DNA from 3 places in the Neobacillus camarae genome. Region 2 is predicted to be linked to each of the others. Evidence: riboswitches for the same ligand, from Rfam matches in the RefSeq annotation. Region 2 holds a riboswitch; each other region holds the start of a gene.
The links. Region 2 has a riboswitch for cyclic di-GMP ahead of ACY8D0_RS01625 (anti-repressor SinI family protein). Riboswitches for the same ligand answer to the same signal wherever they lie in the genome.

Region 1 (10,200 bases), on a different contig from region 2:
CTAGCATATAAAATGGATGCAAACACCCTTGGTGAATGGTAACACGTGTGATAAGTGTAACGAGTTCACTTTATATGTACAAATTACCAACCTAATTACAAGTAAAAACGCATTAGGATTCTAAGACGAATTCTAATGCGTTTTTCTGTGTTATAGAATAATCAAGTTTAAAACAACAGAAGTGATTTTATATAAGGAAAAGGAGAATTTATGTTAAGATTTTTCTATCATTAAGTGAAAAATTATATTAAAAAATAAAAAACTTAAAAACCATCTGGGGGAGTTATTTTATGGTTGAGCTCAAGGAAATAGTGTCTAAGTTAGATGATGAACTTGATATAAAATCATATGGAAAGGATGCATCTTTCAGTCGATTCATACCAAGAGTTTATGAACCTTTAAATTTTGATTGGAAAGCAGCCTTTGAAAAAGACTTTGTGGAATTATTTAATGGCCTCATGTTAAAAGGGGATACAAATGTAGAGAAAATTTTTCTAGCTGTGTTCCCTACAGACCAAGTATTGAAACGGTTTATAGAAGAAAGCAAAAGCGGTGACTTCCTTTTTATGCACCATCCCTTATTGATGGAGTGTGGGGACCCAAAAGGGGAATGGGGACAAGGTTTTGTGCCAATTAAAGAAAAATACATTCAACAAATGAAAGAGAAAAACCTGTCCGTTTATACTTGCCACATCCCATTGGATTGTCATAAACAATTGGGCACAAATATAGCCATGGCCAAAAGGCTAAATGCCGAAATCCTTGTTGATGCATCATTGCAGGCAAAAAATGAATATGTCCTATATGCTAATATCGAAAAAACAAACTCTGACAAGCTGATTTCCACTTTAGAGAAAATCTTTGAAATTCCTTATGTTGATTTTGAAGGTCAAAAATTGGCAGATATTCAAAGGGTTGCGATTGTTGCTGGATGTGGTGATGTAGTGGATTGGATGAAAGAAGCGGAAGAGAATGGTGTTCAAGCTTACATTACGGGCGAAATCCATTGTCATATTGATAATGAATATGGTAAAAAAAATACAAACAAATGATGGACTACGCTTCGAATACTTCGATGTCTTTAATCGGCGTTTCCCATTCCGCATCGGAATATCTTGTTCATAGGACATTAATGAAGGAATGGTTCGAGAAAAACTTTCCTATTGAAACAGTTTTAATCCCACAGGAAAAATGGTGGTTATAAAGGTAAGCTGTGAAATGAGAGTTAGATCTTTTGATTTGGGCTTCTAGTCATTATGCTGCCCTGTTGTGTTTATTAAGCCATTTTTGCAAATGATATGATGGATTGATTGCATGTGAGTTCGTTGAAAAAGGGAAACTATTTGACATAACACTAAAAGGTGTTATTATAACTAGTGACATTAAAAGGTGTTATATAGATTTGGAGGTATTAAGGAATGGAAATAAATGAAACACTACCGGAAATCCGCAAAACGATGGTACTGAAAGCACCGATTGAAAAGGTATGGAAGGCCGTTTCAACATCAGAAGGCATAGCTGCTTGGTGGATGCCTAGTACCCTTGAACCGCTCATGGGCCATGAGTTCGTTCTTCAAGCAGGGCCATTCGGGGATTCTCCTTGTAAAATTACCGAGCTTGACCCTCCAAATAAGATTGGTTTCAACTGGGGAAAAGACTGGCATCTTGAATTTGAATTGAAAAAGGTAGATGAGGCGGCCACGGAGTTTACCTTGATTCATTCTGGATGGGATGCAGAAAAAACCACGGAATTTGGGCAACCGCACACAGTCATTCGTGGAGTGATGGACGGCGGCTGGGAGAAAATCGTCAAAGAAAAGCTTCCTCACTATATCGAAGGATAATCTATTGGATGCATCCTTTTTCTTAATAGAAATTAAATACGGATGAGGAGAAAATCTATATGGAAAAAATAGACATAGTAAAAACAGTATATACTGAGCTTTTAGATGCTTGGAATCATCGGAATGCACGTGATATGGCCAAGTTATTCGCTAAGGATGGAGAGATGATTGGGTTTGATGGAAGCCAAGTTATTGGCAATCAGGAAATTTTTGCGCATGTAGCGCCCATTTTTGAGCATCATTTAACTGCCCGATATATCAGCAAAGTGAAGCATATCCAGTTTCTTAGTCCTGATATTGCTATTTTGAGGGCCATTGCTGGTATGGTGCCCCCTCAGCAAACGGATCTCAATCCCAATGTAAATGCGCATCAAACTTTGGTATTGGTAAAGATGGATGGAGTATGGCGTATTCAACTGTTTCAAAATACACCGGCACAATTTCATGGAAGACCCGAGTTGGTGGAGCAAATGACAAATGAATTGAGGGAGTTGTTGTCATAAAACGGAAGTGAGCTTTTTACTTTTATCGGTCTAGGGAAGCAAAGGGGGAAGTGCTATTCACTTCCCCTGTTTTTCTCAATATTGGTTTGTCAGCAAGGTCAATAGTGTACTAAGGACTGCGGTGCCAAGCAGTATAAACACATAGGCTGCCTTCTTTTTTAACCGTTTCCTCCGGACATATTCTTCCGGTGTGGTCCATAAACTTTTTGACATAAAACATTACTCCTTTATGATGAGGCTGTGTTAGGCTTGCTTGCTTTTTTCCGCCCCAATGCGCTTTTTTACACAGCCGTTATAAAAAAATGAATAGACCCTAAACGGAGGATTGTGTTAGGGTCTATGTCACTATTCTTTCGTTACAGATAATTCGATATGGCGGTCTGCCTCTTTGGCAGCTGTCATTAGACTCATAATTACTAGCATGAAAAAGGACCCCGTCACTAAACCTGCAGCAAAAGCAAACATTGTGTTCCCTCCGTTTTACATAAATCGCAGGAAGGTTCATATTCGGTAACTGGCTAGCATAGCGTTGCGCCTTAGCCCCTGTAGTTTTGCGCCATCACCTTTCGGTCATTTTGCCCTTTCGTACGAGTTATGAATGTGATTAACAGTATTTACCTGTTATTTTTTATATCGGCATCCTTCTCCAAAAAGTTTAGGGTTCAAATAACAACTTTTTAAAAAATAATTCCTACACAAGTAAAATTGCGGCAGCCATCATCAGCTGCCGCGCAGAATTACGATGGTCACCCGGCGGTTGGCCTGGCGATGCTCGTCTGAGTCATTGGGATAAAGGGGCTTAAATTCACCATATCCGGAAAACTGCATCCGGCTTGGGGCTACCTGCTGGGTCTCAAAATAGTGAAGCACGCTTGCGGCACGCGCCGCGGAAAGCTCCCAGTTGGAAGCATAACTCGTATTGTGGGCCGGCACATTATCCGTATGCCCTTCAATATTGATTGGATTAGGCACCGTATTGATCAGGCCGACAATTCCGTTTAGAGTCTGATACGAACGCTCCTTCAATTCCGCCCGTCCGGAATCAAACAACACCACTTCTTTTAGGGACACCTCGATTCCTTTTTCTGTTTCCTGAAGCGTAACCGAGCTTTGCAGATTGTTGGCGTTGATGTAACTTTCCAACTGCTGCTTTAACACATTGAGTTCTTTGTCATTGTTTTCTCCGGTCTCTTCCTGTTCGGCATCCGCTTTAGGGAGTGTAGGAGACAGTCCGGCTTTTTTCTCCTCAATTTGGGTTCCCGTCAGTTCCGACTGGAACGATTCCATGATGGATTGATATTTCTCTTTGTCAATCGTGCTGGCCGCATACAGCACAATAAATAACGCCAGCAGTAATGTAAGCAAATCCGCATAGGGGATCAGCCAGGACTCGTCCGTATGTTCTTCGTGTTCGTTGTCAAACACCCGCTGCCGTCTTTTCATGCCATGCTCTCCTCCAAGTCCTCCCCAGGTTGTTGTTTTTCTAAGGCCTTTCGTTCGGAGGGTGGAATATGGACAGACAGTTTTTTCTCTAAAGCGCTTGGGAGCACTCCTTGATAAATCGACAATAGCCCCTCAACCATTAAAAGCTTTAATTCCTGCTCCTGTTTGGACAGCCGCTTTAACTTGTTGGCTAGCGGGTTCCACAGCACATATCCGGAAAAAATCCCGAGCAGGGTGGCGATGAAGGCAGCGGCGATGGAATGGCCGATTTTTTCAATTTGCGATAACGAACCGAGAGCGGCAATCAAACCGACGACGGCACCAAGCACCCCAAGTGACGGAGCATAAGTGGCTGCTTGTGAAAAAATCAGCGCACCTGTCTTGTGGCGCTGACTAATCGCTTCTATCTCCTCCATTAACACTTCCTCGATAAATTCAGTTTCATACCCGTCAATAATCATTTCTAATCCTTTCTTGAAAAAAGGGTCATCTGCGGATTCGGCCATTTCCTCCAGTGCCAAAAATCCTTCCCGTTTGGCAACTTCCGCGCATTCGATTAAAATCTTTACCTGTTCTGCTTTCGAAGGGAGCTTCGGTTCAAACAGGGCAATTTTCAGCAACTTCGGGAAATTCTTGATTTCGCGAAACGGAAACGCAATCAACAAGGCGGCAACGGTACCGCCAAAAATAATCAAAAATGCCGCAGGGTTGTTCAAAGCCGTGAGCGGCGCGCCTTTTAAAATCATTCCGACTCCGATGACGAGCAGTGCTAATAAAATTCCAAAAATACTAGACATAATTTTCTCCTTTGGTTTATTCTTTAGTGTAGTTTTATCAAAAGCAATTGCTCCGTGTACTTTGCGAAAGGGGTGCCTCGAATGAAGATCCAACAGACCCATGGAGTCAGCCAGGAACGCTTTGTATCTGTCCGGGAAAAGGGAAAGGATTCCCTTGCTTTCCAGCAAGTTTTTCATGAAACACAGCACGATTTCACCGGGGAACGCCTGCAGACGCTTCTGAAACAGCTGGACCAAAACGGAAGCCGCCTTGCTGCCTCCCAATCCGTTAAGGATTTGCTTGACTATAAACAAAGCATCCAGGATTTTTTAAAAGAGGTCGTGCAGAACGGTTATTCCTTAGAAGAGTATCGGCATTTTCAATCCAATGGACGAGATAAGAAGCTGAAAATTATTAAACAAGTTGACCAGCAGTTGATTAAAATTTCGGAACAGGTCATGGAAAAACAAACCTCATCGGTGGAGCTGTTAAAGACCATCGGCGAAGTAAAGGGATTGTTGGTCAATTTATATACATAAGGGAGGACTGAGAATATGCTGAGAGGGATTGATACGGCCGCATCCGGCATGATTGCGCTGCAAAGAAGACAAAATGCGTTGACGAATAATCTAGCAAACGCGGAAACGCCCGGTTTTAAACAGGACAGCAGCCCATTGCGGTCATTTCCGGAAATGCTGCTGTCGCGCATCAATCAAAATACAGGGATGGCACCCAAAATTGGGACTTTATCCATGGGGGTCTATAACCAGGAGAACTTGCCCTTATTTTCGCAGGGAAGTTTGGTAAGCACGAACCTGCCGTTTGATGTGGCGATCAACGACCAAGCACTTGCACCAAATCTGGAAAACGGCCAGACTGTCCAGCCGGCTGCTTTTTTTGCGGTACAAACAGCGGATGGGGGAATACAATTAACCCGCAATGGCCGGTTTTCGGTCAATGAAAATGGCCAACTGGTGACAGCCGCTGGAGATTTGGTATTGGGAAAGGACGGCCAGCCGATAGCGGATGCAGAAATTTCCGGTGGTGATATCTCCATCGGAACGGATGGTGAAATTATTGTGCATCCGGGAGACACTGCGAGTGCACGGATTGTTGGTTCGCTCGGCATCATGGTGGTAGACAATCCCAATCAATTAGTCAAAAAAGATAATGGATTATATGAACTGGAGGGTGCCACGGCGGTGATGCTGGAGCAAACCCTCCCAGCTGGATTGCAGCTGCAACATAAAATGATTGAGCAGTCGAATGTCGACCTGTCGCAAACAATCACCGACATGATGGGCAATATCCGCCTGTATGAGGCCAATCAAAAAGTCCTCCAGGCTTATGACACAACGCTTGAACAACTAAACACGATTGGAAGGGTATAACGGGTATGAATACATCTTTATTGATTGCCTCATCTGGAGTCCGGGCCTATCAGGGCAAGCTGGACACGATCGCGAATAATATCGCGAATGTGGACACTGAGGGCTTTAAACGACGGGAAGCCACCTTTTCCGAAAACTTGACGGTTTCGATTCAAAATCAGGCGGATACACAAGAGGAGGTTGGACGGAAGTCGCCGCTTGGAATCCGGACCACGTTTGGTTCCCGGATTGCGGCTACACCGATTGAGTGGACCCAGGGTGCACCGAAGCAGACTGATCAGCCGTTTGATTTCATGATTGAAGGCAGCGGGTATTTTCAGGTGCGCCGATCGACTGACTCGGGAACGGAAGTTTTATACACGAGAAGCGGAGCGTTTCAGCAGACCCCGATCGGAGCCGGACGCTTCCAGCTCGTTAATGCCCATGGTGATGTGTTGTTAGACCAAAACGGCAATCCGATTGAATGGAGCAACGACCAGAAGTTTGTTGTGGCGGCTGACGGAACGATTGAAGGGACTAACCAAAGAATTGGCGTAGTCAATTTTACCAATCCCCAATTGCTTAAAGAGGACGGCGGCGTTTACCGGTTATCTGGTGGAGCGGTTACAGGGGCGGGCTCGGATGTTCAAATCAGGCAAGGATATTTAGAATCGTCCAATGTCGACCTAAATCAAGAGATGACTGATATGGTTAAGACGCAAAGGGGCTACCAAGCAAATGCCCGAGCACTAAGCTATGCGGACCAAATGATGGGGATCGCCAATGGCATTATGAGATCGTAACGATGAAAGGCGGCGGCATTTTTACAGTGCTGCCGTCTTTTTTAATAGCCATAGACCCAATCGGGAGTCGAATGTGGGTTCTTTGGAAAAACTTTAACAATTTCAAAGAAAAATTCCCTAAACAACAAACCATCAAGTGCCGATACATCAGGTAAGGAAAGAGTTTAAAGGAGCGGGCGTAATGAAAATCAATCCAATCAACCGAATTGATGCGGCTTATCAGGCATATCAAAAGAATCAACAGCCTCGGACGGAGGAAAAGAAAGAGGCACAAACCGATAAAGTGGAATTATCAAGCGAAGCCAAGCTGCAAATCCAAAAAGACAAAGAGGCCAAAATTGAGCAACTGAAAGCACAAATTGCCAATGGCACGTACAAAGTCGACAGTGAAAAGCTGGCCGAAAAATTGTTGTCAGTCTGGAAGTCGGGTGCAAAAATCGATGAATAGCCTGACCGAAGTTTTGCGGATGTTAACCGACCTGCACATGACTCTGCTCGAGACCGCCAAGAAAAAACAGGAAATTCTAATATCTGCAGAAATCAATCCGCTGTTGGCCGTGATGGCGGATGAATCCAAGCTCATCAAAAAAATCAAAGCAGTGGACCGGATGAGAATGGATGTGTTAGAGCATGACTATTCATATTTTCCACTTTCAAAACTGATTGAAGAACAGCAGGATGATGAGATAAAAGCAGAGTGGACGGCAAAACTGGAGCTATTGCAGCGCTTGTTTGAGGAAATCGAAAAAGTCAACCAGATGAATCAGCAGCTGCTTGAGCAGGCGCTAACCTATACTCAGTTCATGATCGAGCAAATGCTGCCGCGACGGCAGGAAACCGGGCTTTATAATGCGGGCGCAGAAACCGCTTCTCAGGATGCTCGAGAGTATGCGTTATTATTTGACTTAAAGGCATAGGGGAGAAAACAATGTATTCTACCTTCCATGGTTTAGAAATCGGAAAAAGAGCGATTTTATCACAACAGACAGCCCTCAGCACGACCGGACAGAATATTGCCAACGCCAACACGAAAGGGTACACACGGCAGGAGTCAGTGCTTTCGTCATCCATTCCTCTCGCATCCCCGAGCCCCAATAACGGCACGATTCCGATGCAAATGGGTACGGGTGTGGAAGTGTCCGAGTTTCGGAGGATTCGTGAAAACTATTTAGATTCCCAATTTCGCAATGAACAGCAGCAGGCTGGGTTTTTGGAAGCCAAGGCAGATTCCTTGTCCCAACTGGAGGATGTGTTCAACGAACTTTCCGGCACGGGCTTAAGCACCTCTCTCAATAATTTTTGGCAGGGGCTGCAGGAGCTGGCGAAACAGCCAGAGAGTTTATCGGCGAGAGTGATCGTTACAGCGAACGGAAAAGATTTGGCTGACAACTTAAATCAGCTTTACTCAGGAATTGCCGATGCAGAAAAAAGTATGGAGGAACAGCTTCAGGCAAAGGAAGCTGAAATTAATTCTGCTGCCAGTGAAATTGCTTCTCTTAATCTGCAAATCTCTAAAAGTATAGGCTCCGGACAACAGCCGAATGATTTGTATGACCGCCGGGATTCGCTGCTTGATAATCTTTCGAAACTGGTGGACATTGATGTAAGGCAAGGTGATAATGGCCGGGTCAATGTTTTGGTTGGCGGCGAGAAGCTGGTCAATGGGAATAATGCAAGCGAGGTTAGCATCGACCCGGATAAAGGCGGGTTGCTCGTATCCGACAGGCTAGTCTCGTTAACTGGCGGTGAAATCCAGGGATTACTTGAAACCCATGGTTATACGGATACCAATGGAAAAACGGTTGGACGGATTCCTGAATTGCGGACGAATCTCGACCTTTTGGCGACGACCATAGCGGAGGGCTTAAACGAGATTCATGCCAGTGATGAAGCGAGAAATTTGGATGATATTCGGGCGCGGAGCACGGATCCAAATGCCGCACTGGATCAACTAAAGTTTTTTGTCGATAAAGACGATCACACCCAGCCGCCGAAAAATGCCGGGAGCATGATCGTGAATCCGGAGCTGCTGGATAACCCATCTAAAGTGGCTGCGGCCACATCGGATAATTTCGGCGATGGTTCGAATGCCTTGAAAATGAGTGATTTGTTTACGGGAAAACTTAATATCGGCGATACCAACACGACAATTGGAGACTTCTATCAAACAGTCATCGGCCAATTGGCAACGGAGGTTCAGTCGGCAGAGCAGTCCAGCAACGATGCGGATATGATGGTGACCATGGTGGATAATCAGAGACAGTCCGTATCGGGTGTGTCGATTGACGAAGAAATGACGAACATGATCCGTTACCAGCAAGCCTACAATGCCGCTGCCCGTTATGTGTCGGCGGTCAATGATTTGCTGGATACGTTGATTAACGGAATGAAATAATTATGACGGGAAAGGGGGATGAGGATGCGAATTACGCAGCTAATGATCAGCCAGCAATTCATTCAAAATTTTCAGCGCAACAATACGTCCATGGAGAAGATCAATGGACAAATTTCCACTGGGAAAAAGTTTGAAAAAGTATCGGAACAGCCCGGTGCGGCGTTAAAGGGTTTAACGCTTCGTTCCTCCCTGAGTCAAGTGGAGCAGTACCAAAAAAACGCGCAGGACGGCATTGATTGGAGCACCGCGGTGGATGGGGAGATTGGCAATGTCACCGATGTGCTCCAGCGCGTTCGCGAGCTGACGGTCGAGGCCAGCAGTGATACGGTGAACGAAAATGACCGGAAAAATATCGCCGTAGAGATTAGCTCCCTGATCCAGCAGGTGGGAGATATCGCGAATACCGCCTATGGCAGCGGCTACTTGTTTTCGGGTACGGACTTGAACACGCAGCCATATCAGGATGGTGTTTTGCAAGAGACCAACCCTAGCGGAAAAGAGTGGACGATTGGCCAGGGCATGAGTGTGAATGGAAAGGTTCATGCCGTTTCGGTGTTTGGTTTTTCCCCTGATGGGAAAAATTTGTTTGAAACATTGGATGGCCTAGCACAAACTTTAGAGGGCGGAGAGAACCCGGGCTCGCTATTAAATTCGATTGACCAGCAGCTGGATAACTTGATCACCCAGCGGACAATTGTCGGGACGAATCAAAACCTGCTTGAGTTGGCGGCTAACAAGTTAGATCAGGCCCAGTATCTGCAGCAAAAAATGTTGTCCGATACGGAAGATACCGACATTGCGGAAGCCTATACGCAACTGACCCAGCAGGAAACAGCCCTGCAGGCGGCAATGACGGCTGGCAGTAAAATATTGCAGCTCAGCTTGGCGGACTTTTTACGATAAACATAGAGAACACAGCGGTGTCCCCATCTTGGAAAGAAGGTGGGGATGTCTTATTTATAAAAGATATGAGGGGAAAGCATGGTAATTTTAGCAGGGGTGGCAGGAGTTATTCTAGTTATTTCTATTATATATGCAATGAACGCTAAAAAAACGGAAAAACGG
Region 2 (10,200 bases):
TAGAAGAGCTAAAAGAAACAAGACAAAAAACGTCCAGCCATAGCCAATCCACACGGTCATGGGAATAGATAACGGCGCAATCGTCCGGCTAATGGTAAATCGCAGGCTGGCGGCTGCAAAGTACTGCCCCCGCATATGTTCGGGAGAGAGTTTTGAAACAAAGCCTTGTTGCAGTCCGGCCCCCATTAATTCACCAAAAGTAAACACAGCCATGGCCAAAATGAACCCCCATATCCAATCCGTTTGGGCAAAGAGGATAACCGAAACAGCATAAGTGATGGAAGAGAAGATAAAGACATTCCTCTCATTATATTTGGACATCCATTTAGTCACTGACACGGTCAGTAAGGCAACAAGGAATCCATTCTCTGCCAAAACTATCCCGAATGCCTGCTCTCCTTTGACCGATACGGACCAATCACCAACGGAAAACAAGGACGAATCCATGAGAGCTTCCTTGATATAGACCGGGAACAGCAAATCCAGCTGCATGAACGTCTGGCCGGCCAATACACCGGCAATAATGAATTGAAGAAACGTTTTATCTTTAATGATTAAATGATAATCTCTTAATTGATTGAGAAGAAAGTAGTACCATCTTCCATCAACATCCTGATCCATTGCTTTGTGGATGGGGGCTGTTTCATGTGTCCACTTGGCCAGAACCATGCCGAGCAGGAGACAGACCATTCCCGCAATCAGAAGCAGTTCCATGCGATACTTGACATAAAAAATTGCTCCTATAATAGGACCAATGACGACAGCAATATTTATGGCGGTATAAAAGATCGCAAACACATTGCTACGGTGTTTTTCCTCAACCACATCGGCAACCATGGCTTGACTGGCCGGCCAGTAAAACGAGCCAAAAACCCCAGCGACGGCGAAGGAAACAAAACCTGTCCAAGGCGAATGGAACCGTGGCGAACTGGCCGCCGCAAAAACCAAGAACGAAAGTCCTTGGCCAATGGAAGAAAGCACCATCATCCGCTTCCGTCCAAACCGGTCCGCACAGTATCCGCCCATCAGGTTGGCCATGACTGAAAATATTTGAGAAAAAACTAACAATAAACCTGCTTTGCTTTTTCCAAACTCATCTGCAAAGTAAATCGTTAAAAAGGGAAAGAACATCCAATAGGTGATGTTCATCATAGCCTCTCCAAACAAGCGCACCTTTAAATTTATATCCCAATCTTTGATTCTCATAGATAACCCCATTTCAAAAATTCTCGCTTTACCATCATACTATCGGCATGGAAGAATATACAAGAAATAGAGAGGCAGAGTTTACCTCTACTGTGAATCTGAATTATATTATGTTTTGTGCTATATTATAATTTAATGGGTGATTGAAAGGATGTTTTTATAAAGTGAAAAAAAGTATAGTTTTAGCCGAAAAACCTTCTGTTGCTCGTGATATTGCACGGGTATTGAATTGTAATAAAAAGGGAAATGGCTTCTTAGAAGGAGATAAGTATATCGTTACATGGGCGCTGGGACATTTAGTTACACTTGCCGATCCGGAAAGTTACGATGATAAATATAAAACATGGAACCTTGAAGACTTACCCATGTTACCTAATGAGTTAAAGCTTACAGTTATCAAACAATCAGGTAAGCAATTTCATTCGGTAAAAAGCCAATTACTTCGTTCTGATGTAGGGGAGATTATCATCGCTACTGATGCGGGGCGAGAAGGTGAATTAGTTGCCCGCTGGATCATTGAAAAAGCGAAAATAAACAAACCTATAAAACGGTTATGGATTTCTTCTGTTACGGATAAAGCAATTAAAGATGGGTTCAAGTCTTTGAAGCCAGGAAAGGCGTATGAAAACCTTTATTTTTCCGCTGTTGCCCGTTCCGAGGCAGACTGGTATATCGGTCTTAATGCAACCCGTGCGTTAACAACTCGATTCAACGCCCAACTCAACTGCGGACGTGTCCAAACTCCTACTGTCGCAATTATAGCAGCCCGTGAGGAGCAAATTAAAAACTTTAAGCCACAGACCTATTATGGCATTGAGGCGCAGACAAAAGAAAAATTGAAGCTGACTTGGCAGGATGCAAAAGGAAACAGCCGCAGCTTTAATAAAGATATCATAGATGCGATTGTGAAAAAATTGGGAACCAAAAATGCCGTTGTAACGGAGATTGAGAAAAAACCGAAGAAGTCCTTCTCTCCGGGACTTTACGATTTAACAGAATTACAGCGCGATGCCAATAAAATATTCGGTTATTCAGCTAAAGAGACACTGAATATTATGCAAAAGCTGTATGAACAGCATAAAGTTTTAACCTATCCGCGTACAGATTCACGGTTTATCTCAACAGATATTGTTCCGACGATTCCAGAACGTCTTAAGGCGTGTGCAATTGGTGACTATCGAACAATAGCTAACAAAATTTTAAAACAGCCCATTAAGGCTTCTAAAGCGTTTGTGGATGATAGTAAAGTATCCGATCACCATGCGATCATTCCAACTGAAGGATACGTGAATTATTCCGCATTTACAGATAAAGAACGGAAAATTTATGACTTAGTAATAAAAAGGTTCCTGGCCGTATTGCTCCCTGCATTTGAGTATGAGCAATTAACGCTTCGGGCGAAAATTGGTGAGGAAAATTTTGTTGCAAGAGGAAAAACCATTATTTCGATGGGCTGGAAAGAAGTATATAACAACCACTTTGATGATGAAGATGAAAGTGATGATTTAAAAGAACAGATTTTACCTCGGATTGAAAAAGGTGATACCTTAAACACAAGTCTCATTGCGCAAACATCCGGTCAAACAAAGCCTCCGGCTCGTTTTACAGAAGCAACCCTATTAACGGCAATGGAAAATCCTGCGAAGTATATGGAAACCCAGGATAAAAGGTTAGCCGATACCTTAAAATCAACGGGTGGTTTAGGGACTGTGGCGACCCGTGCAGATATTATTGATAAACTTTTCAATTCATTCCTCATTGAAAAGCGCGGCAAAGACATTCACCTTACATCCAAAGGGCGTCAATTGTTAGATTTAGTGCCAGAGGAGCTAAAATCCCCTGCCTTAACAGCTGAGTGGGAACAAAAGCTCGATCAAATTGCTCATGGCAAGTTGAAAAAAGAAGTCTTTATCAGCGAAATGAAAAAATACACAAAAGAAATTGTCGCTGAAATTAAAGCGAGCAACAAAAAGTATAAGCACGACAATATCTCAACGAAACATTGTCCAGACTGTGGAAAACCAATGCTTGAGGTAAATGGCAAAAAAGGTAAAATGCTTGTCTGCCAAGATAGAGAATGTGGGCATCGAAAAAACGTTTCGCGAGTCACAAATGCGCGTTGCCCTCAGTGCCATAAAAAACTAGAGCTTCGTGGTGAAGGTGAAGGACAAATTTTTGCTTGTAAATGTGGATATCGTGAGAAATTATCAGCTTTCGAAGCGCGGCGTAAAAAAGAATCTTCCGGTAAAGTAGATAAACGTACGGTGCAAAAGTATCTGAAAAATCAAAGCAAAGAAGAAGAACCGATTAATACAGCATTAGCTGATGCTTTAAAAAAATTGAATTTAAAATAAGTCGTATTAGGCTATATATACAAGTTTTAAAAATAGTGTATGTATAGCCTTTTTTTCTTGCGGCACTTGTTTTTTATACAAGTATGATTGACAGAAAAAGAGGGCTACACATAAAATAATGATAATTCAATCAAGCAATATTTCCATCATAACAATACAGAAGAGGCTGGACTCCCAATCTGAAACGATTTGGAATTCCAGCCTCTTTCTTTATTTTGATACAGTGGTAGAGGAGTGAGAAAAGATGATTACTCTGACCGGAAATGATTTAACCATCGAACTGATGAAAGAAATCTTATACCAAAAGAAATGGGCATCCGCGTCTGAAGCAAGTATGGAATCAGTCAAAAAAAGTCGGGAGGCTGTAGAAAGAATCGTTAAAGAAAACAGAGTCGTTTATGGAATCAATACTGGCTTTGGAAAGTTTAGCGACGTTCTGGTCAATCAAGGCCATGTGCAAGACCTGCAGTTGAATTTAATCCGTTCCCATGCTTGCGGGGTGGGAGAACCCTTCCCGGAACTCGCCGCAAAGGCCATGTTGCTGCTTCGGGCCAACGCTCTCTTAAAAGGATACTCGGGAGTAAGACCAGTCGTGATTGACAAGCTGTTAGAGTTGGTTAATAAGAATGTGATACCTGTAATTCCCCAACAAGGGTCTCTTGGTGCGAGCGGCGATTTGGCTCCATTATCCCACCTTGCCCTCGTTTTGATCGGTGAGGGAGAGGTTTTTTACAAAGGGGCCCGGATGGAATCGATAACCGCTTTTCGCCAAGAAGGAATACAACCGATTCGGTTGGAAGCAAAAGAAGGGCTTGCCCTAATTAATGGGACTCAAGCCATGACGGCCATGGGAGTGGTAGGCTATATTGAGGCGGACCAGCTTACTAATCAATGTGACCTTATCGCATCCATGACTTTGGAAGGTTTGCAGGGAATCATTGATGCTTTTGCCGGGGAAATCCATAGCGCGAGAGGTTATAAGCAACAGATTGAAACAGCCGCACGGATACGGGGTTATCTTACTGACAGCCGTCTCACTTCCAGACAAGGAGAATTAAGGGTTCAGGATGCCTATTCACTCCGCTGTATCCCCCAAGTTCACGGTGCGACCCGCCAAGCGCTTGATTATGTGAAAGAAAAATTAGAAATTGAAATCAACGCTGCAACGGATAATCCGTTAATCTTTGATAACGGCCAAAAGGTAATTTCCGGCGGAAATTTCCATGGCCAACCGATTGCATTGGCCATGGATTTTATGAAAATCGCCGTGGCGGAGCTAGCCAATATCTCAGAGAGGCGAATTGAACGGCTAGTAAATCCGCAATTAAATGATTTGCCGCCCTTCTTAAGTCCCCAGCCGGGACTGCAATCTGGAGCGATGATTATGCAATATACTGCTGCCTCGCTTGTCTCGGAAAATAAAACGTTGGCTCATCCGGCAAGCGTGGACTCCATTCCATCCTCAGCGAATCAGGAGGATCATGTCAGCATGGGGACAATAGCGGCACGCCATGCCTATCAAATCATACAAAATGCGAGAAGAGTTTCTGCCATAGAATTGATTTGCTCGATGCAGGCGGTAGAATACCGTGGGATTGAAAAGATGGCCTCCCAAACGAGGAAGTTTTATGATTTGGGAAGAAAAGTCGTACCCTCCATTCATCAGGATCGTGCATTTTCAAAGGATATCGAAAAGATGGCAGAATGGCTTGTAACATTTGAAGTGACGGAAATATAAAAAAAGGCGTGAAACCAATCACGCCTTGCTATTCTTCTTCCAGCCTATTTTTAAACGCCTCTTGCACAACGATGAATTCTTCATCGCCAATGGCTTCTTTTGCGTGCTTTTCCGTCATGTTGTCTTTAGGAAATTTTCCGGGGTGGTTTTTATTTTTATGGTTAAAATGTTCTCCGCGTGCCAATATCAACACTCCTTTCGTTTGTCTGTATGTAGGTTTTCCAAAGCGATGAAAAATAATTACGCGTTTCCCGCTGTCAAAAACTTGTCAGTAAAGCACAAGAACTTTGATATAATTGATGAAAAATAGGGTATAAAGGAGGCCATGAGTATGGATTTATTTCACACGCTCGCGGAAGACCGCATCAAAAAGGCATATGCAGAAGGTGAATTTGATAACCTGCTGGGATATGGGAGACCGCTTAAGCTGGAAGATTTATCAGGGATACCGGAAGAGCTGCGCATGGCCTATAAATTGTTAAAAAACGGGGGATACACCCAAGAAGAAACTGATTTACGCCGAGAATTCATGACGGTGGAAGACTTATTGAAACATTGTGAGGATGAAACTGACCGAGCAAACTTGCAAAGAAGATTAAATCAAACACTGCTTAAATATAACCAACTGATGTCAAAGCGCCGTGTTAAGACAAACTCAGCTGTTTTTAAAAATTATGAGTTAAAGATTCAAGAGAAATTAACAAATAAGGACTATTGAATTCCGTTTCATTACTCGTCCCCAGCCTTTTTTCTGGTTTTATCCGGTTTACACATCCGGTCAAGAATGAATCCTGCAAAAACAATAAAGGCAATTGGGATGGAAAAATTTAATACGTGGACAATAGTCAACCATAATCACCTCCAGTTGTTAGAATATTAATAATATTAAGTATATTCATATGTTGATTATATCATATTTCATTTTCACAATTTAGACAAATATTTATGTGATAATCGTTATGAATATTTTTACATTATTGTGACTTTTTTGAACAAATCCTATCTTTTTCATGCTAGGATAATAGGTAGGCATTTTAAAAATTGGTGTTAGGGAAAGATGGGCTGACTATGAATAGACAGGAAGAAATTGTATTTGAATTTATGAAGTCAAACCTATTTATATCTGAGCGTGAACTGGCAAAAATGACCGGTATGACTGTAACTGAGATAGAAACTATAATGGCATCGCTTATAAAATATGGAAAAATCGTTGGCCGCCCTTACGTACTGCCAGAGGAAAAGAAAATCCTCTGCATCGGCGGTGCTAATGTCGATCAAAAAATACAGGTGTTAAATCCTTTGACATTTGGAACTTCTAATCCGGCAGTGAGCACAAGATCAAAAGGCGGAGTGGCCAGGAATGTTGCCGAGAACCTTGGCAGATTAGGAATGAACGCTTCCCTTTTAGCCCAGTTCGGAGCAGATTCACAAGGCGAATGGCTGCTACAGGAAACAAGGGACTATGTCAACGTCACTCCCTCCTCTGTCATTCAAGGCAAAACAACAGGTACCTATACGGCCATCCTAGACAACGAAGGTCAAATGACGGTTGCTTTAGCTGATATGGCCATTTATGATGAAGCGGCCGATGACTTTATTGAAAGGAACTGGTATCATATGCAAGATGCCGCGATGATTCTACTCGATACCAATTACCCTGAACATGTTGTGCGCCAAGTAATAAAAATCTGTCATGACTATCATGTTCCCCTTTGCATCGCCACTGTTTCGACGCCTAAGACTAAAAAACTGCCGGAATCCCTTGAAGGAGTCAGCTGGCTTATTGCCAATCACAGGGAGGCCGAGGCTCTATCAGGACTAACGATTAACAGAGAAGGCGATTTTTTTCGGGCGGCGGAAATAATTTTAAAAAAAGGTGCCGAGCGAGTGGTGATAACTAGAGGAGAACAAGGATTAATCTATTTCACGCAATCGGGACAAGCAGGCGCATTGGTGGCACCTGATGTCATGGTGATGGACGTTACGGGTGCCGGAGATTCCCTTATTGCGGGAATATTGTACGGCCATCTAAAGGGACTCATTCCGGAGGATGCATGTAAAGTGGGTCTTTCTTGTTCGTTAATAACGATTCAGTCGAATGAAACAGTAAATCCTAAATTAAACCAGTGCGCACTGATAGAGGTATTTCAAAAGTATTTCTCTAAGTGTGTCTCTCACTGACAAAAAACTATATGCACAAGCTGGGGATTTCACTTGGAAGTCCCTTTTCCTTTGCCCTGATGAAAAAAGTGTCATAAATTGTAAGTTAAAAATTAAAAATTAATGACAAAATATAACACTTTGTTCTACAGCAACACCATATAATGGAGATTGTATTAAACTTAAGCGGAAAGACCCATGAATTTGTTAAGTCTCTATATCATATGCACTACTACTTGCTTCATCGCAACAGAAAAAGGCAAACCTGCTGAAAATCAGGGACGCAAAGCCGAGGATCTACGGTAAGACAAACTCTCCTTACTATGATGGCCGGGCTGCCTGGAATACGAAAGTATTTTAGGAGGATTGGAATGGACAGGGGAATTCGTGAAGCGGAAGTAATCGATATTGAATGGCTCGCCTTAATTATGGAAGCGAGAGAGATTGGCCTAACGGTGGAAGATGTACGGAGTTTCCTCGATAAGAATACACTCCCGGAGAAACTAGCTGAATACCAACCCAAAAAAACATCCTACAAATAATGATAAAATTTGTAGGATGCTTTTTTTTGAAATTAGTTAACCTTTAGTTGTCTTGGTTATTATTCCTCCATTTATTAAATTCGAGGAATTCCCGGAATTGATCTTTGGATACACCAGAATTCATTGCCTCGCGTACCAAATTCATCCAATCACTATCTAACTCGGCTTTGTCTATTTGTTCATGTATTAAATGTTCGACAGGAATATTTAATACAGCAGCAATCTTTTCGAGAAACTGTATGGAAGGATTCTTTTGAAGGTTTCTTTCAAGAGAACTTAAATAGGATTTAGCGACTCCTGCTTGTTCAGCAAGCTCAGATAGTGACATTCGTTTCTCTTGCCGGAATTTTTTTACGCGGTCACCAATCATGATTTTCACACACCCATATCAAATATTTATAAATTAATAATACCAAAAAGAATAGAAAAGTACCATATTAAGAACAAATGAATATGACAAAATAACGAAAATATTAGCTGAGAAATGAAGACAAAACTATTTTTGAAAAAAAGCTGATATAGAGTTAATATTAAAAGTGTGCCAAATCTAACTGTATTGTTAATCTATAAGCACTAATAAACTCCATTCACATAACATTATCCATAAAGGCGGGAAAAGAATGATTGTTCTGAAATCGCAACGAGAAATTGATGCCATGAAAAAAGCAGGAGAAATACTTGCTGCTTGCCATAAAGAGATAGCTAAGCTGATTAAGCCAGGAATCACGACTTGGGAAATTGATCAATTCGTAGAGAAGTTTTTAAGTGATCATGGAGCAACTCCTGAGCAAAAGGGATATAAAGGGTATGAATATGCAACATGCGCAAGCATTAATGACGAAATATGCCATGGTTTCCCGAGAAAAGAACCTTTAAAAGAGGGGGATATCGTGACCATTGACATGGTTGTCAACTACAATGGAGCACTTGCCGATTCCGCATGGTCCTACCCTGTTGGTAACGTATCGAAGGAAACGGAACATTTATTAAACGTAACAAAGGAAGCATTGTATAAAGGGATTGAACAGGCTATACCAGGGAACCGGATTGGGGATATCGGCCACGCAATTCAAACGTATGTGGAATCTGAAGGACTTTCCGTTGTCCGCGATTTTATCGGGCACGGGATTGGTGCAGTGATCCACGAAAAGCCGGATGTTCCGCATTATGGACTGCCTGGAAAAGGAGCACGGATTAAGGAAGGAATGGTTTTTACCATCGAACCAATGGTCAATATCGGACGGTTCTACACGAAAATGGATACGAATGGCTGGACAGCAAGGACAGTGGACGGTACCTATTCGGCCCAATATGAACATACCATTGCGATTACAAAAGACGGTAATATCATCTTGACTGATCAAGGAGAATAATAAGAAAAAAATAAAACAGATCGAAGTGATCTGTTTTATTTTTTTCTTAAAGTTCCTAATTCCTCCGCCAAAGCTTGCATTTCACTGGGACTAAACGAACTTTTCCTTTGAACCATGTCGTAAATTTCCTTTAATTCTTCATACATCTCTTCATCGAAATGGGAAGGCTTAATCGCTCCCAGGTTTAACACTTTTAACTTTTCCTTGATTTTTTCTATCATAAATTCCACGTTTTCTACTGATTTTTGTGTTAAATCCAAATTCATCACCCTTTTTATATATTTATATTCCCACCACTTCTTGAAAAAATAGCCAATATGCGGACATGGATAAATATAACAATGAAACTTGCGTCATGACTATTTATCAAGCAAAATAAATGAGAGGAAGCATTGATATAATTTTCATTATACATGATTAAAGCAACCATGGGTTTTATTAATATTTTTTATTATATTTCTTCAAAAGCGAGGAGAGGTTAATATGACAGGGAAAAATCAATTTTGGAAGGGAATGCTAATCGGGGCGATAGCAGGAGGGGCGGTTAGCCTTTTCGACCGGCACACCCGTACAGTCATGGCTGGGAATGTGAAAAAAGTATCCGGGAAAATTTCTTATGTCGTCCTCAATCCTGGTGAAGTCACTGATTCCATCAAGGGAACAGCCCTTAAGGTGAAAAACACGGTAGAACAGGTTAGCGGGGATATTACCTATATCATGGGAAAAGTAGATGAATTGCGCGAATTAACACCCAAAGTAACCGAAAGTGTGAAAGAAGTGAAGGATACCTTCACAAAATTGGGTGATGAGGACCCGGAACTCTTTGA
Region 3 (10,200 bases), on a different contig from region 2:
ATTGATAAAAACGCTCCAGTAACAACATCCAATGTGATCAACCAATGGAATCAAGGGGACGTGACAGTAGAATTAACGGCAGCGGATGATTTAAGTGGAGTAGCGCATACCTACTATTCTGTGAACGGCTCAGAATTCGCAGAAGGTACCAGTTTCACTGTAACAGATGAAGGTGTCAATAAAGTCTCCTTCTACAGCGTGGATAACGCAGGCAACGTAGAGGATCCGAAGACGGTTGATGTGAAAATGGACAAAACGGCTCCTGTCACAGAATCCAACGTAAAAGACCAGTGGAATCAAGGGGATGTAGCTGTAGAATTAACACCAACAGACAATCTAAGCGGTGCAGCGAAGACCTATTATTCTATAAACGGTTCCGAATTCACAGAAGGAACAAGTTTTACAGTAAGTGAAGAAGGGATTAACAAAGTATCCTTCTACAGTGTCGATGACGCAGGCAACAAAGAAGAAGCAAAAACAGTCGAAGTGAAGATTGATAAAACAGCACCAACTGTTACCGTCCCGATGAAAACGGAAGTCGCTCTTGGCTCCACCATCACAGTGGATTACACGGCTGTGGATAACCTTTCAGGGATTGTGGCAGAAGAAGTCACTCTTAATGGGAAGAACTATCAAAAAGGTGACCCAATCAATCTTGACCAGCCAGGAGAGTACAAACTCCTTGTTAAAGCAACTGATGCAGCAGGGTGGACAACTCAGGTGGAAAAAATATTTGTTGTCTACGTGGCAGCTGACCTTGAAGTCTTGCCAAAAGTGATTAAAGGAAACAAAGGTGTATTTACCGTAAAAGTCGATTTGCCTTGCAAATATCTGTTCCAGACATTTAATGTTCCTACCGTTAAATTAAACGGCGTTTCCGCAGCCTCTAAGAATTTTGGTCTGCAAATGCAAGCGGAATTCGGAATGTTCAAATTCGAGCGGGAAGATTTTGATTGGAAAAAAGGCGAAACCGAACTTGAATTGCGCGGTTACCTGGATAATGGTGTTTTGGTGATAGCCAGAACCACAGTTGATGTAAAATAGCGAACATGCCCTAGGAATCCATCCTAGGGCTGTTTGATTTTGCCTGGCATTCCTTTTAAAAAATAGATTCTTGCTTTATTAGACCCAGAGTATGCGAGATTCATAGTAGATAGCAAATATTTAGCTATATCGGAGGAGGCTAGATGAAGGAACTCACAGCACTTTTTATTGGTAATGTTAGAGTCAACAAGGAGCAGAAAGTCTTGAATCGCAGGGATGTGGGCATCTTTGGATTGGTAGTTGCATTTTGGGCAAACCCAGGTTCCATGTTTGCGGACCATCCCGAATGTTGCATCCTCCGGACACTGAACGCCGGTAATGATATCAGATTGGGGAATTTGGTAGTAAGGCAGGGGATCAAATTCTTTAGATGCATGATACTTTACAAGGTTTTTGCGCAGTCTTTTTAGTTCCTTTGGATCTATTTTTCCCTCCCTATAATGATTTCTGAGCAGTTCTACTTTTTCAGGAATTTCGAAAGCGAAACAAACTTTTCGGGAAACTTCAGCTCTGTTCGTTTCGGCCTTTAAAATCGTCGATGGCTTGCTAATCACGGCAAGTGTAATAATCGGTAGATTGTCAATACCCCAGTTTTGGAGCAATTTTTTAAATAGCCGTTGATGCCTTGTTCCTTGGGAGATCGGATCCTGATAGCCTTTTTCAGTGTTGTCTTTGGTTTGAATGATTTGGTGGAAATCCCTATTAAAAGTGAGTGTGCCGGAAATGTTTTTGGTTTCAATGAGAAGGGCAAATGAGTTGGTTATGACAAGCGTGTCAATTTGAAAGTAGTTTTTTCCGGAGGGGTAACGGAGGTCGTGAAAGATATAGTAGTCTTTTTCGGACAGTTCTTGTAAATAATAATCGGTGGTCAGTTCACCGCGGTATCCCGCCCATTTTTTGGCCAGATCGGCTTCGATTTGTGGTCTTTTAGGATGCGTCGGACGAATTCTTCGAAGTAAAGCCTGCAATTTGATGATATCGATTGGAATTTCCCGTTTCTTGATGATCAGATAAATCACTCCTATTCTCTTTTTCAAGATAGTAATTCGCTAATCAGGACTAAACCCCTGCCTATTTAAATGAATTTTTTATAAATGTGTCATTATTCACCAAATTTGGAGATGCTGTTTTATCAGCAAAAATTTCAATATATCGGCAAAATTTTTATTTTATCGGTAAAAAATCAAATATATCGGGAAAAATCACCATTATATCAGGAAATCGGCATTTTTTAAAAATAACCCCTCTATAATCAGAACCAGCCTGCCGATACTACTACAGAGAATATCTTTTATGCGAGGTGACTAGCCGTGAGTACTTCCGGGATTGCCAGGTTAACCGGGTTCGCATCAGGCCTCGATACTGACACGATTGTCAAAAAATTGATGAGTGCCGAGAGCGTGACTCTTAATAAATTAAAGCAGAACCAGCAAAAGCAAACGTGGCTCAGTGAAGCCTACCGGCAGTGGAACACTGATTTTTTGGCCTTTCGGTCCAATACCCTTTTTAATATGAATCTATCAAAAACTTATAATACGTTTGATGTCTCTTCAAGCCAAGGAAACGCAGTATCGGCAACCGCATCAGGGAGTTCCTTTGCCGGGACATACTCCGTTGAAGTCAAGCAACTGGCCAGCTCCGCCACCTTTACGGGCAGCAAAGTGGCACTGGACCCCACAAAAACATTGGGTAACACAATTCAAGGGACCGCGCAATTATCAGCTGATACATCCATTACCATGAAGGTCTATAACGACCCGAAGGACCCGGCTGCCTATCAATCGATGACGCTTGCCATCAAAACAACCGATACCATTGACGATGTCGTGGAAAAAATCAATGGGGCCAAAGACAGCACCGGAAAAAGCTTGGGGGTGGAGGCATTCTATGACCCTACCCTTCAACAATTCATGTTAAAAACAAAGGAGACTGGGGCGGCGGCCCAAATCGACCTCAGCGGAAATACAAGTGCGTCCAGTCTGGGGTTTTTAAGCAATACCCTCGGACTTGATCCAGCGAAATTAATCCAAAACGGCCTAAATGCCGATATCGTTTTCAATGGTAATGAGATCACGAATTTATCAGCCAATACAGCAACTATTATGGGGACTAATTTTACTTTTAAAAATATAACCATCGGGGCCAGCACGGTTACCGTTTCGCAAAATCCTGATGAAGTCATAAAAAATATTAAGGATTTTGTTGACCAATATAATAGCTTACTTGACAAGCTGAATACAGCCATCGAGGAGCCTGTCTACCGGGACTATCAACCGCTTTTGGACGAGCAGCGCACTGAGATGAGCGAGAAACAAGTAGAATTATGGGAGACAAAAGCCAAGAGCGGTCTTCTCCGGAGTGACCGGATTCTTACTGATGTTGTAAACAAGATACGCGGTGCCATGACATCCATCGTCGATAACGGCAGCAGTACTTATCATTCGCTCGCATCGATTGGAATTTCCTCCAATAGCTATCAGGATAAGGGGAAATTGTATGTCGATGAAACCAAGCTACGACAAGCAATCCAAGAGGATCCCGACGCAGTGGAAAAGTTGTTTTCACAGCTTGGGGATACGGATAAAGGGACCAATGGCTTCATCAATCAGCTCTCCGATATCTTTCAGAACGGTATCAAAGACCTGACGAGCAAGGCCGGTTATACGGGAAACAGCCTGTACGACCAAAGCGTCATCGGTAAATTATTGACGAACATTCAAAATGATATTAGCACGCAAAACGATCGATTATCGAAAAAGGAAGACCAATATTACAGCAAATTCTCCGCTATGGAGCAGGCCATCTCTCAATTCAACTCCCAAAGCTCATGGCTGTACCAGCAAACCGGACAATAAAAAAAGGAAGACCCCCCGCATTAAGCGAGCTCGGTCTTCCCGGTTATCGTATCAAAATAGCGTTGAACGCCAGTCACCCAATGGTTATTTAACTGATTCGGGTCGTTGGCTGCGCCAATCGGCGCGTATTTGGCTCCAATTTGAGCAATCGATGTTTTACCCTTGTCCAAATAATTTTCCCGCAGGTTACGGGCCATATCAAAAATGCTGTCCTGAATCGAGTCGTAGGATTTTAACCCGTTTTTGCCCATCATCCCAGCTACATTATATTTAAACCGGGCAGCATTAGAGGTTCCGTTGCCAGTCTCATGAATCGAAATCGCAGCCAAGAGCGCGGGGCTGATTTGATACTTTTCCCCAGCCTCGGCGAAGTATTGCCCGGTATTTTGCAACACACCTTTTAAATAAGAGTTCAGGGCATCAGCATCGATTGCGGCAGTATTTAACTCTGTACCGGTTGTTGCTTGCAAAGGTTCGGATACATCACCGGCCGTGTAGGAATTCAAGCCGGAAAATAGCAATGAAGAAATATCCGAATTGCTAGTTTGATTGAGTTCAGCTTGCAGGAGAGCTTGCTGCAACAGAAGTTCAAACGAACTGCTGTTCAAGCCGGATAGAGAGGTTGATGGACTTTGTCCGATACGTGAAATGTCCATCATGGTTTTGTAAAGCAACCAATTGGTGGACAGATTTCCGATATTCATAGCTGTCGTCTCCTTATCACGTGTTTGTTTTTATTTTATCTCTATTATACCTCTATGAAAATAACTTTTCTAAAAAAATACTTATTTGTTAAAAAGTAGGTGAAAAAAGTGATCCAGCTTGCAGCAATACAGAATCAACTCAGCAAACAGCCGAGTAAAACAACTGGAAAAGAGGGAGAACCGACTGCTGCTTTTGATCTGTTGCTCCAATTGTCCAGCCAGGAGGAAGAACCGGAAAGTGAGCCAAATGCAGACCTACCTCAATTGCTGCTGTTCCCGTTCCTTCAACAGGCAGGCCGCATAAATCAGCTTTGTCCTAATGCGGGAAATCCCGATGTTGAATCTAATCAGGAGGGATTGCTTCAACCGGTAGTAGTGACAACAGGAGATATCCCAGCTGCCTTGTTACCTGAACACCCCGACATACCGGCTATGGAACTTCAAACGAAAGATGGAGTGACTGGAGAACAGCAATCGGGAACAGGCACCTTTCAGGTATTGGATGGGAGATCCCTAGCGGAACCGACACTTAACAAAGAAGAAGCCATCCCCTTTCAAATGCAGACTAAAGAAGATGTAAGTGGATGGGACTCCCCACAAAAGGCGACCGATGATGTTCAAGTGGTGAACTTAACACCGCAGGTGATGGTGTCATCCGGAAATGAAATGACAACTCAGGCCATGGTTGCCCCTAGTGGGGATCCGACCGACATGCCGGCTCAAACCGTACGGGCGGATCGTTTCGACCAAGACATCACGCAGTTTATCGAGTCCGCTATCCAAGTGTCCGGTTCCGAAGATGGAATTGAGGCGGCCTTTACTCTGGTGCCGAAGCATTTAGGGAAAGTGGAGGTCAAAGTTAAAATTCAGGATGGACAAGTAACCGCAGAATTCTTGACCAGCACGCCGCTTGGTAAGGACTTGTTGGAAACCAATGTCCAAGCATTGCGCTCCAGCCTTGAAACACAAGGACTGCAAGTGGCCAAAATCGATATCACCCAGCAAATCCAAAGCCCGGCCCTCAACTTCATGGGAACCCTCTCGCAACGGGGAGATTCACATGGCAGACAAGGCCAACAGCCGGATTCCCGAAAGCGTGGCGGCCTGCAAGCGATACAGCCCCAAGAAGAATATCGCGAATATGATTTGCCTATAGATGGGGCTTCACAAATTAACACAACTGCCTAAGGAGGACCAGCCGTGACAACGATTAATTCTATCAACAACTACACAACCGCATCCGCAAGCACCCAGGCAAAACAAGATTTAGGAAAAGAAGCGTTTCTTAAAATATTGGTCACCCAACTGCAAAACCAAGACCCGACCCAGCCGCAGCAGGACGGGGAATTCATTGGACAAATGGCGCAGCTCAGCGTACTGGAGCAGTTGTCCAACTTAAATAACTCGCTGACAGCCTACCTCGAGTCAAGCAATAATCTCAGTCAGCACTCGTACGTGTTGGGCAATACCGTCACCTGGACGAATCCTGAAACCAATGCACAGGAGAGCGGAATCGTTACGGGGATTAATTATAAAAACAATCAGGTCTACTACAAAGTCGGTGACCAAGAAATTGTATCGAGCAGCATCACTTCCATGGAAATCAATCAAAACTAGGGGGAAAACCACATGTTACGTTCATTAAATTCAGGAGTATCAGGGCTTAAAGGGTTTCAAACGAAGTTAGATGTCATTGGTAATAACATTGCAAACGTCAATACCGTAGGATTTCAAAAAAGCCGGGTCATGTTTGAAGATATCTTCAGCCAGACCGTAAAGGATGCAACTGGACCCAAGGATAATCCCGCCTCAGGCGGTACCAATCCGATACAAGTCGGGTTGGGAACTAAAGTGGGCAGCATTGATACGGTGTTTACGCCGGGAAGCCCGACGACAACGAATATCGGCACCGACCTCTATATTGATGGAGATGGCTTCTTTGTGGTTCAAAATGCGGCCGGGGAACAGTTTTTAACACGGGCCGGCAATTTCAAAGTAGACAGTAACAATCAGTTGGTCTCCCAAAATGGCTTGTTTGTTTTAGATCAAACAGGTGCCACAATTACCATTCCGAATAAATACATTTCCTTTGCCATTGACTCCACCGGGGAGATCATTGGGGTGGATGCGAAAGGCAACAGTGTAGATTCCACTATTAAAATCGGAACCGTAGAGGTAAACAATCCAGGCGGGCTTGATAAAGCGGGAGGATCTTTATATTCGTTAACCCCAAATGCCGACAGCCGCAGAATGGCAGGTCTGCTAAAACAGGGCAGCGATGCTTCGATTATCTCAGGCGCCCTGGAAATGTCGAATGTCGATTTGTCAGAGGAGCTGACCGACATGATCACCGCTCAAAGGGGCTTCCAAGCCAATGCGAAAATCATCACCGTGTCCGACTCCATTTTGGAGGAACTAGTAAACTTAAAACGATAACCACCAATGTGAGAATATCATCCCAGATATTCTCCTTTTTTTGACAAAAATATATATAATTCGAACGCATTCGTCATTTTATGGGGGTATTCTACAAAATTTATTTGAAAATATATATTTGTAATGTTATCATTTTCCTAGAATAATTCGAAAATTGATAAAGGCAAACCTGGGGAAACCCAGTGACGCAAAGCTAAAGGGGCTAAATTGTCAATACAGTATGCTCGCCAGCTACCGATAATAGGTTTGTTGTCCTAAACTATCTATGTTTATTTGCTATGGACGAGACTATTCTTCGGGGTGGTCTCGTCTTTTTTTGTGGGCATATTTAAATAGTCTTTAAGGAATAAGAGGTGTGAATAAATGGACAATGGTATGCCGAATTCCCTAAGTTTTGGTGGTGGCCCAGCTGAACCAAAAGTCTACGATTTTAAAAAAGCATTGCGGTTATCAATGGAACAGGTCCGGGTTCTGACTAGAATTCACGAGAACTTTGCTTATCAATTTGCTTCGTTTATCTCCTCTGAATTGCGGACGTTTGTCCAAGTGGATGCCGCCAGTGTGGAACAGATGCTGTACGAGGAATTCATTAATCAGCTGCCCGATACCACGATTTTAAGTGTGTTTGAATCCGGAGAGCAGGGCATCCGCATGGCGATGGAATTGAATCCGCAAATGGCGTTTGTCATGATTGACCGTCTTTTGGGCGGTAAGGGGACCATTGGGGAATGGGGAAGAACTTCTCTTACGCCGATTGAATCAAACGTATTGAAGCGCCTGCTTGAGGGCGTGGTCCAAATTCTTCAGAAGGCCTGGAGCGATATTATGGTCCTGCCGCTTGCGTATGTCAATATGGAAACCAATCCGCAGTTTTTACAATTGGGAATTCCCACTGAAACCGTAATCGTCATCCGCTTCCAGATTACCATCGGAAAGATGGAACAGATGATGCATTTGTGTATTCCTTACATATTGTTAGAGCCGTTTATACCCAAACTGTCCTCCCATAACTGGTACGGACATGGAAAATGGGCGAAGAACAAGGATGAAAGTGAATTTTTGCAAGGGCGGATTGAGCATTTGACGGTTCCGGTTATTACAGAATTGGGACGGGCATCCATCACGATTGAGGAACTGCTTGGACTTTCTGTGAATGATGTTATTCAATTGCACCAACTGGTCGATGAGCCTTTGCAAGTAAGGGTCAATGAAGAAGTGAAGTTTTTCGCGCATCCTGGCACGAAGAAATCCAGGGTAGCAATGAAAATTGAACATGTGGTGGAAGGAGAGAGGGCGCGTGATTGAGCAGGGGAAACTCACCCAGGATGAAATGGCTGCCTTGCTTGGCGGTGACAGGCAGGAAGTGGCCGAAAAGCCGTTTCTGTTTACAGAGCTTGAGCCTGATCCTGACCAAGGACCTCAAACAGAACAAATGAACTTAGACCTCCTTTTGGAGATCCCGTTAGAGATTGTCGTGGAACTGGGGAGAACCAAAATGAAAATCAGCGAGGTGCTGGAATTAACGAGCGGTTCCATTGTGGAGCTGGACAAGATGTCAGGGGAGCCGGTTGATATTTTTGTCAACAATAAGCTGATTGCCAGGGGCGAAGTGGTCGTCATCGAGGAGCACTTTGGCGTAAGAATTAAGGAAATTTGCCAATCACCTTTATAAAAGGGATCCAAACATATGTATGAGGAAAAACAGGCTCAACTTAATCATTATTTGGACTTAACGGTGAGGGTTTTGGAGGCGCTGAAGCAGGGGGCCGAGGAGAAGGTACCGGAACTCATCGGGCAGCGGGAAGAATGCATAACCGCCATTAACCGGCTGGATGAGAAAGCGGGGAAGCCACTAATGAATGAATTCATTCGCAGGATTTTGAACCAGCTTTTGTCCCTGGAAGAGGAAATCAAACCAGAGCTTCAGCGTGTGATGCGGGAAATGTCCAGCCGAAACAGGAACGAGCAAAATAATCAATTCGTCAAGAGGCAGTACGAAGATTGGCAGGCAGTTCCTAAGGGTGTTTTTTATGACCGGCGGAAGTAAGGAGTGTGGAAACATGAAGAATTTAAACGAAATTTACCAGAGAAACCAGGTGTTAACGGCCAAACCTGAAGAACTGACACTCATGCTCTATAATGGCGGGGTCAAAAATCTCTATCAGGCAAAAGTGGCCATCGAGAATAAGGACCCTGCGAAGGCCCATTCTTTAATCATAAAAACGCAGGAAATTCTTACAGAGCTTATGGTGACGTTGAATATGGATTATGAAGTATCCAGGTCTCTTTTTTCTCTCTATGAATATATGAAACAACGATTGATTGAAGCGAACATTGGAAAAGATGCGGGAATAGTGGATGAAATAGAAGGAATGTTTCGGGGGCTGAAAACCACTTGGTCAGATGCCATTAAAACCATGAAGACCAATTAATCAGCAGTTATTTTAAAAAGAGAGGGTGACAAGATGAACCAGCTGATTGGAATCATGTCGAGTGCTTTGGATGCCTCTATGTTACGGCAGAAGTCCATTTCCAATAATATTGCCAATGCCGATACCCCAGGGTACAAGCCAACCAAGGTTTCCTTTGAAGAGCTTCTGCAAAAAGAAGTCCAAAGCCAATTTGTCGGGAAACGCACGAATAGCAAACATGTCACCATCGGAGCGGCCTCTGCTATTCCTACTGCTAAGCTCGAACAGCAACAAGACGTTGCATTTTCCACAAGCGGGAACGGTGTCGATTTGGACGCGGAAATGACACAGCTGAGCCAAAATAATATTTGGTATCAAGGATTAACCTATGGAATCAATGAAGAGTTTAACTTATTAAAAACATCGATTAGTGGAAGGGGATAATCACCGTGTCGATTTTTCAATCTTTAAATATCAGTGGTTCCGCGTTAACCGCGAATCGCCTTAAGCTGGATGTTGTATCCTCTAATATCGCAAATGCCAACACCACGAGAAGCCAATACATCAACGGAGAATGGGTTCCCTACCGCAGGAAAATGGCTGTAGTGGCATCCAACCAGACCCCGGCATTTGCCAATTATCTTCAGAACGAACTCTCAGGAGTCCGCGTTACCAATATTGTAGAAGATACTACCCCGTTTCAGGCCGTTTATGACCCGTCAAACCCAGATAGTAATGAACAGGGCTATG

Region 1: another riboswitch for cyclic di-GMP. It lies ahead of ACY8D0_RS11850 (DUF3789 domain-containing protein); the one in region 2 lies ahead of ACY8D0_RS01625 (anti-repressor SinI family protein).
Region 3: another riboswitch for cyclic di-GMP. It lies ahead of fliM (flagellar motor switch protein FliM); the one in region 2 lies ahead of ACY8D0_RS01625 (anti-repressor SinI family protein).

What each region holds. Positions count from the first base shown of each region.
Region 1 covers NZ_JBUCKX010000002.1:869,919-880,118, forward strand. The annotation lists partial or broken gene ACY8D0_RS11830 (Nif3-like dinuclear metal center hexameric protein) at 291-1,204, shown strand; gene ACY8D0_RS11835 (SRPBCC family protein) at 1,419-1,844, shown strand; gene ACY8D0_RS11840 (SgcJ/EcaC family oxidoreductase) at 1,904-2,347, shown strand; gene ACY8D0_RS11845 (hypothetical protein) at 2,423-2,560, opposite strand; gene ACY8D0_RS11850 (DUF3789 domain-containing protein) at 2,693-2,812, opposite strand; cyclic di-GMP riboswitch class I at 2,854-2,937, opposite strand; gene ACY8D0_RS11855 (flagellar motor protein MotB) at 3,068-3,790, opposite strand; gene motA (flagellar motor stator protein MotA) at 3,787-4,587, opposite strand; gene ACY8D0_RS11865 (YaaR family protein) at 4,669-5,106, shown strand; gene ACY8D0_RS11870 (flagellar hook-basal body protein) at 5,122-5,958, shown strand; gene ACY8D0_RS11875 (flagellar hook-basal body protein) at 5,964-6,740, shown strand; gene flgM (flagellar biosynthesis anti-sigma factor FlgM) at 6,922-7,188, shown strand; gene ACY8D0_RS11885 (flagellar protein FlgN) at 7,181-7,657, shown strand; gene flgK (flagellar hook-associated protein FlgK) at 7,669-9,135, shown strand; gene flgL (flagellar hook-associated protein FlgL) at 9,160-10,038, shown strand; gene ACY8D0_RS11900 (PilZ domain-containing protein) at 10,117-10,200, shown strand, end outside.
Region 2 covers NZ_JBUCKX010000001.1:342,484-352,683, forward strand. The annotation lists gene ACY8D0_RS01595 (MDR family MFS transporter) at 1-1,206, opposite strand, end outside; gene ACY8D0_RS01600 (DNA topoisomerase III) at 1,371-3,560, shown strand; gene hutH (histidine ammonia-lyase) at 3,805-5,298, shown strand; gene ACY8D0_RS01610 (hypothetical protein) at 5,327-5,482, opposite strand; gene ACY8D0_RS01615 (DnaJ family domain-containing protein) at 5,630-6,016, shown strand; gene ACY8D0_RS01620 (carbohydrate kinase family protein) at 6,367-7,479, shown strand; cyclic di-GMP riboswitch class I at 7,707-7,801, shown strand; gene ACY8D0_RS01625 (anti-repressor SinI family protein) at 7,830-8,000, shown strand; gene ACY8D0_RS01630 (helix-turn-helix domain-containing protein) at 8,044-8,370, opposite strand; gene map (type I methionyl aminopeptidase) at 8,621-9,373, shown strand; gene ACY8D0_RS01640 (DUF1128 domain-containing protein) at 9,409-9,633, opposite strand; gene ACY8D0_RS01645 (YtxH domain-containing protein) at 9,857-10,200, shown strand, end outside.
Region 3 covers NZ_JBUCKX010000002.1:884,911-895,110, forward strand. The annotation lists gene ACY8D0_RS11910 (OmpL47-type beta-barrel domain-containing protein) at 1-1,044, shown strand, start outside; gene ACY8D0_RS11915 (nuclease-related domain-containing protein) at 1,068-2,063, opposite strand; gene fliD (flagellar filament capping protein FliD) at 2,355-3,899, shown strand; gene ACY8D0_RS11925 (glucosaminidase domain-containing protein) at 3,920-4,603, opposite strand; gene ACY8D0_RS11930 (flagellar hook-length control protein FliK) at 4,712-5,791, shown strand; gene ACY8D0_RS11935 (flagellar hook capping FlgD N-terminal domain-containing protein) at 5,804-6,220, shown strand; gene ACY8D0_RS11940 (flagellar hook-basal body complex protein) at 6,233-7,039, shown strand; cyclic di-GMP riboswitch class I at 7,192-7,278, shown strand; gene fliM (flagellar motor switch protein FliM) at 7,403-8,344, shown strand; partial or broken gene fliN (flagellar motor switch protein FliN) at 8,442-8,711, shown strand; gene ACY8D0_RS11955 (flagellar protein FliT) at 8,727-9,086, shown strand; gene fliS (flagellar export chaperone FliS) at 9,100-9,471, shown strand; gene flgB (flagellar basal body rod protein FlgB) at 9,505-9,894, shown strand; gene flgC (flagellar basal body rod protein FlgC) at 9,900-10,200, shown strand, end outside.